DNA from 2 places in the Frankia sp. CcCS3 genome. Region 2 is predicted to be linked to the other one. Evidence: riboswitches for the same ligand, from Rfam matches in the RefSeq annotation. Region 2 holds a riboswitch; the other holds the start of a gene.

Region 1 (6,257 bases), on a different contig from region 2:
CAGAAGTAGGGCACCGGGTCGTAGACGGCCTCCCCACCGAGCAGCGTGGTGACCGCGACCGCGGGCGACTGCTGGGCGCAGTCCCAGTGCTCGGCCCGCAGCCGCCGCCCGTAGCGACGCGACCACCAGGCGGCACAGTCACCGACCGCGACCACCGGCGGCGGGTCGCCGTCGGCATCGTCGGCACCATGGGCCCACTGGGCGGCGAGATGCTCGTCGACCACAACTCCCCGGTCGAGGGCGAGCCCGGAACCGGGGAGCCAGGCGATACCGGGCCGCACCCCGACGCCGACGACGACCTCGTCCGCGATCAGCTCCTCACCGCCGGCCAGCACCAGCCCGTCGGGGGTGACCCGCTCCACGGCCGTAGCCAGGCGCAGGGTGACCCCGGCCCGGGCGTACCACGCGATCGTGCACCGGCCCACCTGCGCGCCGAGCGCGGCGAACAGCGGCGAGGCGGCCGCCTCCACGACGGTGACCTCGGCACCGATCGCTGCCGCCGCCGTGGCGACCTCCGCGCCGATCCAGCCGGCACCGACGATGACGAGCCGGACGCCGGGGCGCAGAGCGTCACGCAGGCGCCGGGCGTCGTCAATGGAACGCAGGACCCGCTGCGGGCCGTCGCCCGGCAGGGTTACCGGCTCAGCTCCCGTCGCCAGCACCAGGCCGTCGTAGTCCAGCGGCCCCGTGTCGGTCTCCACGGTGCCCGGTCGCAGGCCGGTCGCCCGCCGCCCGAGGCACACCTCGACCCCGTCGAGGTCGAAGGGCAACGTCGTGTCGTCGATACGGCCGGAGAGCACGGCCTTGGACAGGGGCGGACGATCGTAGGGCCGGTGCGGCTCCGCCCCGAGCAGGATCACCTCTCCCGCGAAACCACGTGCGCGCACCTCGGCGGCGGCCCGGCCCCCCGCCATTCCCGCGCCCACGACGACTATTCGCTGCATTCGAGCAGACTATCGATGACCCGCGACGCCGGGCCGCCGTCACCGCACCGGGTCGACGAGCGGAAAGGCGTCCTTCCACACCGGCTCGTACCCGGTTTCGGCGAGCATCGCGGCGATCTGTGCCGGCGAACGCTCGTCGGAGATCGAGAACTGTTCCTGGGCCGTGCCGGGCGTGGTGTAGCCGCCGGGTTCGGTGGAGGAACCGGCGCTCATGGTGGTCACGGCGATGCGGACGAGCCCGTCGCGCAGCACCGCCGGCTCCCGGGTCGACAGCGACAGCGCCAGGTCCGGCTCGAACAGGCGCAGGGCCGCGTACGCCTGGACGAACTCCGCGTCGCCGACGACGACGACCGGCGGGAACCCGCTGGCACTCGGCTTGATGCGCGGCAGCGCGATCGAGACCTCGGTCCGCCAGTAGCGACGGGAGAGAAAGGATGCGTGCGCGGCCAGCGCGAGCACGTCAGCGCGCCAGTCCGGGGCGAGCCCGAGCAGCGCGCCGATCCCGAGCCGGCGCGCCCCGGCCCGCGCGGCCCGTTCGAACGAGGACAGCCGCCGGTCGTAGTCACGCTTCCAGCCGGCGACATGCACCTCGGCGTAGCGGGCCCGGTCGTAGGTCTCCTGGTAATGGACGACTCCCTCCAACCCGGCACGCACCAGCCGGGCATAGGTGTCGTCCGACCAGGTCTGGGTCTCGATGCTGATCGAAGGGAACATCGGCCGCAGCCGCTCGACCACCGCGACGAGGTAGTCGGCCGACACCTCGACGCGATGCTCGCCGGAGACGAGCAGCAGATGACGGAACCCCCGGTCGGCCAGCAGGCGTCCCTCCACTACCACCTCCTCGATACCCAGCGTGCGGCGCACCACCGGCAGGCCCTTGGCGAAGCCGCAGTAGGTGCAGGACGACAGGCAGGCGTTCGACACGTACATCGGGGCGAACAGCCGGACCGCCCGACCGAACCGGAGCAGGGTCGCCTCCCGGGCGGCAATCGCCAGCTCCTCCAACCGGGCGGTGGCCGCGGGTGAGAGCAGGATCGCCAGCTCCGCGAGACCGATCCGGGGAGTGGCTGACCCGCCGGATCCGGGCCGAACCCGCCGCAGCACCGTGCCCACCTCGGCGGACGTGGCCCGCCGCGACATCGCGGACAGCCCGGCCAGGTCGTGACCGGCAAGTTCGCGCGCGAACTCCCCTGGCGGGGCGCTCACCTGGACGCCTCGCCCACCACCGCCGCCGGCACGGGTACCGGGGACGCCGAGGGCGCGGGCGACGCGGGTGACGGGTGGGCGCCGAGGAACCCGGTGAGCGGGGAGGAGGCGGACGCCACCGTGGCCGGGCCGGCGGCCCCTCGGCCGGCCAGGAAACCCAGCCGGCCGGCGGCGGTGGCGAGCGCGAAGGCCCGCGCCATGCGCGCCGGATCGGCGGCCACCGCGATGGCGGTGTTGACCAGCACCGCGGCCGCGCCGATCTCCATCGCCTCGGCCGCGTCCGAGGGCACCCCGAGCCCGGCGTCCACCACCACCGGCACCCCGGCGCTCGCCACGATTGCCTCGATCGCGTCCCGGGTGCGCAGCCCGCGGTTCGAGCCGATCCAGCTGCCCAGCGGCATCACGGTGGCGCAGCCGACCTCCTCCAGCCGGCGGGCCAGCACCGGATCGGCCGAACAATAGGGCAGAACCGTGAAGCCGTCAGCCACCATGAGCTCGGCGGCGCGCAGGGTCTCCACCGGATCCGGCGCCAGGGTGCGCGGATCCGGGGTGACCTCCAGCTTGACCAGACCGGTGCCCGTCGCCGCCCGCCCGAAGCGGGCCAGCCGCAGCGCCTCGGCCGCGTCCACCGCTCCCGAGGTGTTGGGCAGCAGGGTCATCGACCGCGGGATGAAGTCGAGAATGTCGCCGTCACCGATCCGGCCGATGTCGACCCGGCGCAGCGCCACGGTGACGATAGTGGCACCGGAGGCGACGAGGCTGTCCCGCATCACCTGGTGACTCGCGAACTTCCCGGTGCCGATCAGCAGCCGGCTGCCGTAGGACCGCCCGGCGATGACGAGATCGTCCGCCCCCGCGGCACCGTGCCCGGCCTCACCACCGCCCCCACCCCCGCCGTCGGCGTCGGCGTCGGCGTCGCCACCGGAGGAGGCACCTTCACCGGCGAGGCCGCCGAGACAGGAACCATCGGGAGGAGAATCACCGGGACGGGAGCCGGCAGGACGTAGTGGGTGCTGCGGCACGATCTTTCATCCTCCCCACGCGCGCATGACCGCGATCGGGTATACGGGTCGCCGACGGGATACTGGCCGGCCTCTCAGCCCACGTCCGCGGGCTCCCCGGAGCAATCGACAGTGTAACCGCTGCTCCCTGGCCGCGGCTTCGGGTGTCCCGCCGCGACGCCGATCTGCGCCCGTCGACGATCATCTCGACCTCGGGAGCCGATTCAATGTGGGCATCCGGGTTTCATCCGGTAGACACCATGCTGCGCGACGAGGTACTTCTCGCTCGAACGGCGTATCCGGGTTAACCTCGCGGGGCTCCGGTAGCGGCATCCTTCGGCAACGATCGTAAACTCTCCCTCGTGGATGCCACCGTGGCCGACCCCGTCATAGGTCGGCTTCTCGACGGCCGCTACACGGCGCAGGAACGGCTCGCCGTCGGCGGGATGGCGACGGTGTACGTCGCGCACGACAACCGGCTGGACCGGCTCGTTGCCCTCAAGGTCATGCATCCCACTCTCAATCACGACCCGGAGTTCGTCACCCGTTTCCATCGCGAGGCCAAGGCCGTGGCGCGGCTCAACACCCCGCGCGTCGTCTCCGTCCTCGACCAGGGCTCCGACCACATCCCCGCCGGCCTGGTCAACTACCTGGTGATGGAGCTGGTGCGCGGCCGGTCGCTGCGCCAGCACCTGGGTGCCCAGGGCCGGCTCCCGGTCGCCGAGGCCATCGAGATCATCGAGCCCGTGATCGAAGCCCTCGGCGCCGCGCATGCCGCCGGCATCATCCACCGCGACATCAAGCCCGAGAACATCCTGCTCGGTGACGACGGCCAAGTGAAGGTCGCGGACTTCGGCCTCGCCCGTCCGGTGAGCCAGCCCACCCAGGCACTCACCGGCGGAGTGGTGATGGGCACTGTCGGGTACCTCGCCCCTGAGCAGGTCACCCACGGCGTCGCCGACACCCGCAGCGACGTCTACGCCGCCGGTGTGGTGCTCTTCGAATCCCTGACCGGGCAGCTCCCGCACAGCGGCGCCACCCCGATGTCGGTGGCCTACCAGTCCGTCCACGGCGACGTGCCGGCGCCGTCCACCATGATCGAGGGCATTCCCGCCGAGCTGGACGGTCTTGTTCTCCGGGCCACCGCCCGCGACCCGGCGCGCCGGCCGGCCGATGGTGCGGCGCTGCTGGCGGAGCTGCGGCGCATCGAGCCGTTCCTGCCCCCGCAGGACGCCTACCCGAGCGGGTTCACCGGCGAGATCGAACGGATCGGGTTGGCCGAGCGGCCTCCAGGGGCTCGGGATCCCGGGTACACCCAGCCATTCCAGGCCGAGGACTACGACGACTCCCAGGGCGCCGGGGCGGGGGCCGCCGCGGAGCGCGCGTTCGCCGGTGCCGGGCCGGGCCAGCCAGGCACCGGCGCGCTCTATCGATCCGCCTCCCCGCCCTCCCCGACCGCCACGGCCTATCTCGGGGGGTGGTGGCGGGCGCGGGCAGCGACGAGCCGCCGCATCGCCACGCTCCCGGGGGCTCATCCCGGTCGTCGTCGGTGGCGTGGCCGTCCTGGTCCTGCTGCTCGGGATCCTCGCGTTCCGTTCCCTGTCCGGCGGAGGGACCGAGGTCCCGCTGCTGACAAACCTGAGCAGATCCGACGCCGAGAAGATGCTGCGCGACGCCGGCTTCCAGTTCACCTACCTCGACCCGGTCACCAGCGCCACGGTGCCGGTCGGCCACGTCTCCCAGCAGGATCCCCAGGACGGGTCGAAGGTCAACAAGGGCGCGCTCATCACCCTGCGGCTGAGCTCCGGGCCCGCGACGGTGCGCGTGCCGGACCTGGCGAACCTCACCGAGGCCCAGGCCAAGGCCCGGCTGGCCGAAGTGAACCTGACCCTCGGCGGCCTGAGCCCACAGTCCAGTGACACGGTGCCGGCGGGCCATGTGATCGGTACGAACCCCGGGGCCGGCACCGCACTCAAGCCGAAGGACTAAGGTCGTCGTGATCACTTCGACGGGCCCCGCGGCGAAGCCGGTGCCGGCCGACATCATCGGCAAGTCGTTCGAGGAGGCCAGGGCCGAGCTCGTCGGCCTGAACATCGGCCTCGTGGTGCAGCGTATCGGTGCCGTGAACGACGCCGTGCAGCCCGGTCAGGTCTTCGGGGTCTCTCCCGACGTGGGGCAGCCGATCTCACCCGGCGGCACCGTCACCCTCACCGTGGCCGAGGCCGGCAGGTTCGACGACGACGACGGTTCCGGGGGCGACGGCAGCGGGATCCAGGTCCCCGTGCCGAACGTGGTCGGGAAGAGCTACCGGGAAGCCGAGAACATCCTGCGGCGCCGGGGGTTGAAGATCGACCGTATCGGCTGGATCGGCGGGCCGGGCGACCGGGTGACGTCGCAGTCCGCCCAGGCCGGGGCCAAAATCGAAAAAGGAAGTACCGTGCACGTCAACACAACGTGGGACCCCCTCGACTGAGCCGCCATCCCCCACCAGGTTGATCACATTGTGCGACGAATCGTGCGGCGGGCGAGAGATCCGCGACCGGTTCCCCGGGGGGACGACGGCGTGAAGGCAGCGCGTGGTCGTGGCCGGTGGCCCGCCGGCTCGCGGCGGCCGACGTCTCAGTGGTGGCGGGGGTCGTGGTGGCGGGGCATGGCCGGCGGTGGGCGGGGGGCTGAGCGGGTCGCCGACCTGCTGGACGGACAGCGCCCCTCGCACGACGAGACCGACGTGCGGCTGATCGACACGGTGGCGGCCCTCCGGGACCTGCCGTCGCCGCGGCTGCATCCGGCACGGCGCGCCGCCCTGCGCGGACAGCTGTTCGCCACCGTCACCGGCTCCCCGGCGTGCGATCCCGTCCGTTCCCCCGCCGCCGGTTTCCCCGGCACCTCCGTGAGGAGCCACGAGACCGAGGCCCGTCCCACGAGAATCCGTCCCACACGCGCGTCTCCCGAGAGCGTCGATCATGAACTGCCGGGAAACGACCCGGTCGACGCGCGGTGGGTACGCCGGACCGGTGCCTCCGGTGTCTCCGCCTCCGGTGTCTCCGGCCGGGGCAGGATGGCCCGGGCCGCTCGACCACTGCTGGCCGGAGCACTCACCGCCGCC
Region 2 (7,588 bases):
CAGGTCGGGCCGTCGCAGTTGCGGACGAGCGACCGGTTGCCATGCGCGAACAGGTCCGCGGCGGCCCGCGCCGGCAAGGCGAGGAGGACCTCGGCGGATGCCCACGTCCCGCTTTCGACGATCGCGGGGGTACCGCCGACGCGGGTAAGCCGCGCGTACCGATGGTCGGTGGCCAACAGCCCATTCAGTCGCGACAGCGTGGGTTCGTCCGGCACGGTGGAGCTGCCGCCCGCCCAGGCGCCGATAAGCGGCCGCAGCCACTCCCGGAGCTCGACCGCGGCGACGGCGATGCGGTCGAGCTCCTCGGGCCCGAACCGAGCAGGCAGCGCCTCTCGTTCGGCCGTGCCGACAAGCCCCGCGAGCTGGAGCCAGCGCAGGTAGCTCCGCCCATCGGCGATCAACTCGATCGGGCCGTCCGCCGAGAAGGCGAGGCTGTTGACGAAGTCCAGCACCGGATGATCGCCCAACCCGATCAGCACGTCCGGGTTCATCGGAGACCTCCCCTCGAGCCGATCGCCCAAATAACCACTCCACTTCCTCTTGAGAGGTTACTCCCCCGCCAAAGTAATCGTCTTAGCTATCTTTTTTAGATATCTTTTATGGACCACTGGACCACTGGACCACTGCGCCCGCTGCGCCCGACGGGGCCCGCCGCTGACCGGCAGGAGCCCGTCGGGACGGTCGGTCAGGAGTTGGCCACCGGAAGGTAGATCCGATTGCCGGCGGCGTTGAACTCGGCGGCCTTCTCCCGCAGGCCGGCGGTGACCGCCTCGTCGCCGGCCGGGCCCGCGCCATGCCCGGCCGGGTCCAGCCCGTCCCCGCCCGCGTGTGCCCGCACCTGGTGGGAAATCTTCATCGAGCAGAAGTGCGGGCCGCACATCGAACAGAAGTGCGCCGACTTCGCGGCCGGGGCCGGCAGCGTCTCGTCGTGGAACGCGCGTGCGGTGTCGGGGTCGAGCGCGAGGTGGAATTGGTCAGCCCAGCGGAATTCGAACCGGGCGTCCGACAGGGCGTCATCCCAGGCCTGCGCGCCGGGATGACCCTTGGCGAGGTCGGCGGCGTGCGCGGCGATCTTGTAGGCGATGACGCCGGCCTTGACGTCGTCCCGGTCAGGCAAGCCGAGATGCTCCTTCGGGGTGACGTAACAGAGCATGGCGGTACCGGCCCATCCGATCATCGCCGCCCCGATCGCGGAGGTGATGTGATCGTAGCCGGGGGCGATGTCGGTGGTCAGCGGCCCGAGGGTGTAGAACGGCGCGTCGTGGCACAGCTCCCGCTGCAGCTGCACGTTCTCCTCGATCTTGTTCATGGGCGCGTGCCCGGGGCCCTCGATCATCACCTGGACGTCGTGCTCCCACGCCACCTGCGTCAACTCGCCCAGGGTGGCGAGCTCGGCGAGCTGTGCCTCATCGTTCGCGTCCGCGATGGACCCGGGCCGCAGGCCGTCGCCCAGGGAGAACGTGACGTCGTACGCGGCGAAGATCTCGCACAGCTCGGCGAAGTGGGTGTAGAGGAAGTTCTCCTCGTGATGGGCCAGGCACCAGGAGGCCAGAATCGAGCCGCCGCGCGAGACGATCCCGGTCCTGCGCCGCGCGGTCAGCGGCACGTAGCGCAGCAGCACCCCCGCGTGGACCGTCATGTAGTCCACACCCTGCTCGCGCTGCTCGATCACGGTGTCCCGGTAGACCTCCCAGGACAGCTTCTCCGGCCGGCCACCGACCTTCTCCAACGCCTGGTAGATCGGCACGGTCCCGACCGGCACCGGCGCGTTGCGGATGATCCACTCACGGGTCAGGGCGATGTCCGACCCGGTCGAGAGGTCCATCACGGTGTCCGCGCCCCAGCGGGTCGCCCACACCATCTTCTCGACCTCTTCCTCGATTGAGGAGGTAACGGCCGAGTTGCCGAGGTTCGCATTGATCTTCACGAGAAACGCACGGCCGATCGCCATCGGCTCGGACTCGGGATGGTTCACGTTCGCCGGCAGCACGGCCCGCCCCGCGGCGATCTCCGCCCGCACCGTCTCGACGGGAAGACCCTCCCGCAGGGCGACGAACTCCATCTCCCGAGTGATCTGACCGCGGCGGGCGTAGCCCAGCTGGGTTACGGAAGGCCGTCCCGGCACCGCCCGACGGGGCACTCGCACCTGCCCGCCGAGATCCGTCCCGCCAAGACCGGGCGTCCCAGAACCGGGCGCCCCGGTCCCGGGAACGGTCCGCTGCTCATCCGGCGCGGTGTCGCCACGCTGGGCGATCCAGCTGTCCCGCGTCGCCGGCAGACCCCGGCGCACGTCGATGGTCACCCCCGGATCGGTATATGGACCGGAGGTGTCGTACACCACGACGGTGTCACCCGTGGTCAGCACGATCTCCCGCATCGGCACCCGCAGATCGGGATCCGCACCGACCAGCCAGGTCTTGCGGCTGCCCGTCAGCGGACCCGTCGAGACCGCCGTCATCGCCGCGGCCGAGATGGACGAGGAGGAGGACGAGACAGAGGAGGACGAACGGTCGGTGCGCGACACCATGTAAGACTCCCTACGCCGGCATTACCCGGACAGGTTCCTGCGGTCGGCGGCCCCAGCCGCCCTCTCAGCCCCTTGGCGGAGCTCCCGCGATCAACTTCGACGCTTGTCGACAGTAAGACACCGCCGGCCCGCTCGCCACCCCTTCCGGTTCATCCGACGCATGCCCCACACCATCGGGCGACGTGAGAGCCCTGTTCCGCCGGACCCCGGTTTCTCCGCGTGGCGGGGAACGCCGGACCAGCTCAGCGGTCCGGGGCCACCGCCGGCCCGGAACTCCCGCCCAGGTAGGCCGTCTCGATGAGCTCGGGACGCGCGACGAGATCCGCCGCGCTCGCCGACAGCGCGATCCGGCCCCGGTCGAGAACGTAGCCACGGTCGGCCACCTGCAACGCGAGCGAGACGAACTGCTCGACCAGCAGCACGCCGGTCGACGTCTCGAGGGCGATCGTGCGCAGCAGGGCGAGCAGCTGCGGCGCGACCCCGGGTGCCAGGCCGAACGACAGCTCGTCCACCAGCAGCAGACGCGGTCTGCGCACCAGAGCGACAGCCAACGCGAGCCGTTGCCGCTCACCCCCGGACAGTTCTCCGGCCGACCGGTCGAGCAGGCCGCGCAGCACCGGGAACCAGTCCAACACCGGCCCGATCTCGCCGGATGAGCGCCGGCCGGCCGCCAGGCGCAGGTTCTCGCGGACGGTCAACCGCCCGAGTGACCCTCGTCCCTGCGGTACGACCGCCATCCCCCGGCGGGCGAGTGTGCTCGGCGCGGCCCGGCGCGACCGGTCATCGAGGACCTTGACCCGCCCCCTCGACGGCGTCAGCAGCCCCGCCGCCGTGCGGATCAGCGTCGTCTTGCCCGCGCCGTTCGCTCCGAGCAGCGCCACGATCTCCCCGGCACCGACGGTGAGCGACACGTCCCGGAGCACCGGAACTCCGTCGTATCCGCTTGTGACCCGGTCGAGCACGAGCAGATCGCCCCCGCCTCGACCGGGGGCCGGCGCCGGGGTGGAGCCAGGCATGGACCCGGAGGCAGAGGCCGGGGCAGGCCCGGCGCGGTCGCCGCCGTCCGGCTCACCACCGCCCAGATAGGCGGCGCGGACCGCCGGATCGGCGCGCACCTCGGCAGGCCGACCGCGCGCGACGACGCGGCCCCCGTCCAGGACGAGGACGTGGTCGCATACGTCGAAGACGAGCTTCACATCGTGGTCGACGAGCAGCACGGCGATGCCGTCGGCGGCGATGCGGCGCAGCCGGTCGGCGAGCGTCCGGCGGGCGGCCGGGTCGAGACCCGCGGCCGGTTCGTCCAGCAGCAGGACCTTCGGCCCGGCGACGAGGGCGCGGCCGAGAGCCACCGAGGACCACTCGTCGTAGGAGAGCGTCGACGGCAGGCGGTCGGCGATCGTGGCGAGCCCGAGTGACCGGGCCGGATCTGGCCCGTCCGCGGGTCCGGGTGCCCGGGGCGTGACGACGGCCAGGTTCTCCCCGACCTCCAGGCTGTCGAAGAGTTCCAGCGCCTGGAAGGTGCGGGCGAGCCCCAACCGCAGCCGCTCATGCGCCGGCAGTCCGACGAGCACGGCACCGTCCAGCGTGACGGTGCCCGCGCTGATCGACGCAAACCCGGTGAGGGCGTCGATCAACGTCGTCTTTCCGGCTCCGTTGGGTCCGATGAGCCCGGTGATGGTGCCGGCCGACAGGGTGAAGGAGACATCCTCGAGGATGCGCGTACGGCCCTGGTCGGCGGCGAGCATGTCGACCGCCAGCAACGCCGTCACGGGGCTCCGCCCGGGTTGACCGGATGCGGGGTCAGGCTCGGCCGGCCCTGGTCCGGCGGCTGCGGGTGTCGCACGTGATCTCCTCGACGCGTTCGCTGCCCAGAACCGGTCCGATGCGTGCCACCCGACCGATCCACGCGGCTCTGATGATCGGCGCGAGCCGTCCGATGCGGTCGGTACGCGAGCCCGGCCGGACGTAGCACCGCCAGCACCACGACGGCGATCCCGCACAGCACGGACTGGTACTTGCCGAGCCCGGCAACCTGGTCCAGCACGATGAACACGATTCCGCCCGGCACCAGCAGACCGCCCAGCAACGCTCCGCCGACGCTCGTCACCCCACCGGCGGCCGCGATCGCCAGGAAGAACAGCGAGGCCGTGACGCCGAACGAGTCGAAGGACAGACGTCCCTGACCGTAGCCGATGAGGCAACCGCCGAGACCGGCGATCGCGGCGGAGAGAGTGAAGGCGAGTACCTTCGTACGACGGACGTCGATCCCGGCTGCGGCAGCGGCCCGTTCGTTCGCGCGCACGGCCAGCATGCGCCGGCCCAGGTCCGCGGTGCGCAGCCGGGCGACCCCGTAGCAGCACGCGGCGAGCACGGCCAACGCCAGCAGCCCGTACTCCGGCCGAGGGAACCCGGCACCGGCGAGCCCGAGATCGAGGCCGAAGATCTTCGGATTCGGTACTACCGACCCGGCCAACCCGCCGGTGACCAGCGGGTTTCCGAACACCACCTCCTGGATCGCGACGCCGGCGATCAGAGTGATCAACGCCAGGTCGATTCCACGCAGCCGCCGTGACAGCACCCCCAGCAGCAGGCCCGCCACAGCGGCGGCACTCGTGGCGAGCAGGGGTGCGATCGGGAACGGCACGCCCAGCTCACCCTGGAGTCTGGCCAACAGGAAGCCGGCGACACCGGCGAGGGTCATCTGCGCCAACGAGAGCTGTCCGACGTACCCGGTCAACACGACGAACGACAGACACACCACGGCGCCAGCGAGGCTGCGTTCGAGGCCGAGCCGGTAGGGGCCGGTCAGCACGAGGATCGCGACCACCCCGAACGGCACACCGATTGCGAGGTGGCGCAGGGGAGACTCCGGCGGTTCGACCACCGGCATCGGAGCCGACACGGCGACGCCCGCGGCGCGACCGGGAATCAGGTCCCCGCGCCGGCTCGCCACCGCGATGACCAGAAGCATCGGAAGCAGCGCGCGCAGTCCCGGCTGGTTCAACCAGGAGACGTCCTGTTGCAGCGGGATCAGGACAGCCTGGGTCATGCCGAGGCCGAGAGCTCCGACGACGGTCAGACCGAACGAGGACAGGCCACCGAGCAGAGCGGCGGCGAGCGCGGGAACGACGAACAGCGAGTAGCTCGTCGGATTCAGCGCACTGATCGGCGCCACGAGGATCCCGGCGAGAGCGGCGAGCACGGCCGCAATGACCCAGTTGACGGCGGCGATCCACCCGGGCCGCCGACCGAGAAGCGCGGTGGTCTGCTCATCCTCGGCGACGGCGCGGGTAGCCAGGCCGAACAACGTCCAGCGCGACATCGCCCACAGACCGGCGGCGACCACGATGACCGACGCGGCGAGCAGCAGCCGGTCGCTCGCCACGGTCACGCCCAGCAGGGACAGCGGTGACTGCGGCAGCACCGGGCTAAGGAACCTGTTGTCAGATCCGAACTGGAGCACGGCGACGGCCTGCAGCGCGATCGTGAGGCCGACCGCAGCCACGACCGTCATCAGCGGCTGGGCACGCCGCAAGGGCCGAAAAATAGCCAGATAGGATACCATCGCTAGGATTGCCGCCATTGCGAGGGATACTGACAGGGCTAGCCCGAAGGTGGGCGTGTCGGTGAGATGAATTCTTGGCGACATCCCGACGACGGGCAGTACGAGGTCCCCGACCTCCCGTAGTTCTGCGTACTGATAGGTGACGTACATAGCGAACGCCCCATGGGCGATGTTGACCACGCCGGACGCGCGGTAGGTGAGCACGAGCCCCAGCCCGAGCGCCGCGTACACGGCCCCCGGGCCAAGGCCGAGCAGCAATGCTGCTATATACGTTGTCACCGGGCCCCCGTAGACGCATCTATTACAGATAGAGAGATCCGAACTGCGATGAAGACCGGACGCATGGTCACACAACAGTCCCCGTCCGGCCGGTCGACGGTCAAGCCCCCAGAACTGGACGACAGAAGTGTAGCTTCACGAGCCGTGAGACAAGCCTCCCGCATCCTCCTCGCGTTCTCCGTAGCCTTGTCCGTTGTCGTCGTCGGGTGCACGAGTCAGCGCGGTGGCTCGTCCGGCGCAGCTGCCGGTGGCAGCGCGGCGGCGAGCCGCCTGACCGGGCCTCCGGTCACTGTCGGCTTCGTAACGGTTGAGAACAGCACTGTCGGGTCATACCCGGAGACCCGGAAGGCCGCTCAGGCCGCCGTGGACTACGCCAACACCTCTCTGGGCGGGCTCGACGGTCGGCCGCTCCGGCTGATCAGTTGCGCAACCGACGGCTCGCCGGAGTCTTCCCAGAACTGCGCCAACCGGCTTGTCGCCACGAAACCACTCGCGGTGGTCGGCGGGATCGATTTCGGCGCGGAGGCGGCGATGCCGATATACGAGACCGCCCACATCCCGTACGTCACCGGCTCTCCTCAGCTGAGCGGAGAACTCGGCTCACACAACGCCTTCGCGTTTTCCGGCGGTTCGCTCAGCGAGCTGCTCGGCCTCACCGACTATCTGACGAACATCCGGCATGTGCGCAGCGTGCACGCGCTGTACCTCGACCTGCCCGGCCTGCTGTCCGCCGCTATCCAGGGATCACAGAACATCCTGCGCCATAAAGGTGTGTCCGATATCAAACTGGTGCCAGAGAAATCCGACGCGGCGGACTTCGCGCCAGCCCTGACCCAGGTCGCGGCGGGCAAGCCAGACGCGATCATCGTGGTGTTCCAGGCAGCGACGTGCACCCGGATCGTCCAGGCCGCGGCGGCGCTGAACATCCGCAGCGACATCTACTTCATCGGTCCCTGCACCACCCCCGCGGTGCCGCGCGCGGCCAGCGGCCGGACCGACAACCTCTACTTCGCTTCCAGCTACCTGCCGGTCGGGACGAGCGATGGTGACGCCGACACGGCGGCGTTCCGTAAGGCGATCCCGGAGGCCGATCGTTCCTCGTCGTCGCAGGGATCCTTCTCCGCCGTCCTCAACATCCGGTCGCTGCTGGCCGGTACCGCCCAGCCGACCTCGGCCGCCCTGCTCACGGCGCTTCGTGCCTCCCACGACCACCCGAA

Evidence for each region. A riboswitch is a leader RNA that binds a small molecule or an ion and turns the genes downstream of it on or off. The one in region 2 is predicted to bind thiamine pyrophosphate.
Region 1: linked by a shared signal. The riboswitch ahead of AC08OQ_RS16445 (thiazole synthase) and the one ahead of thiC (phosphomethylpyrimidine synthase ThiC) in region 2 are both predicted to bind thiamine pyrophosphate.

Annotation. Positions count from the first base shown of each region.
Region 1 covers NZ_CDWRCL010000226.1:130-6,386, reverse strand. The annotation lists gene AC08OQ_RS16455 (NAD(P)/FAD-dependent oxidoreductase) at 1-944, opposite strand, end outside; gene thiH (2-iminoacetate synthase ThiH) at 984-2,150, opposite strand; gene AC08OQ_RS16445 (thiazole synthase) at 2,147-3,172, opposite strand; TPP riboswitch at 3,168-3,281, opposite strand; partial or broken gene AC08OQ_RS16440 (protein kinase domain-containing protein) at 3,598-4,263, shown strand; gene AC08OQ_RS16435 (PASTA domain-containing protein) at 4,706-5,140, shown strand; gene AC08OQ_RS16430 (PASTA domain-containing protein) at 5,148-5,624, shown strand; partial or broken gene AC08OQ_RS16425 (hypothetical protein) at 5,802-6,257, shown strand, end outside.
Region 2 covers NZ_CDWRCL010000183.1:266-7,853, forward strand. The annotation lists gene AC08OQ_RS14915 (CGNR zinc finger domain-containing protein) at 1-491, opposite strand, end outside; gene thiC (phosphomethylpyrimidine synthase ThiC) at 686-2,527, opposite strand; TPP riboswitch at 2,518-2,625, opposite strand; gene AC08OQ_RS14925 (ATP-binding cassette domain-containing protein) at 2,770-4,296, opposite strand; gene AC08OQ_RS14930 (branched-chain amino acid ABC transporter permease) at 4,293-6,371, opposite strand; gene AC08OQ_RS14935 (ABC transporter substrate-binding protein) at 6,516-7,588, shown strand, end outside.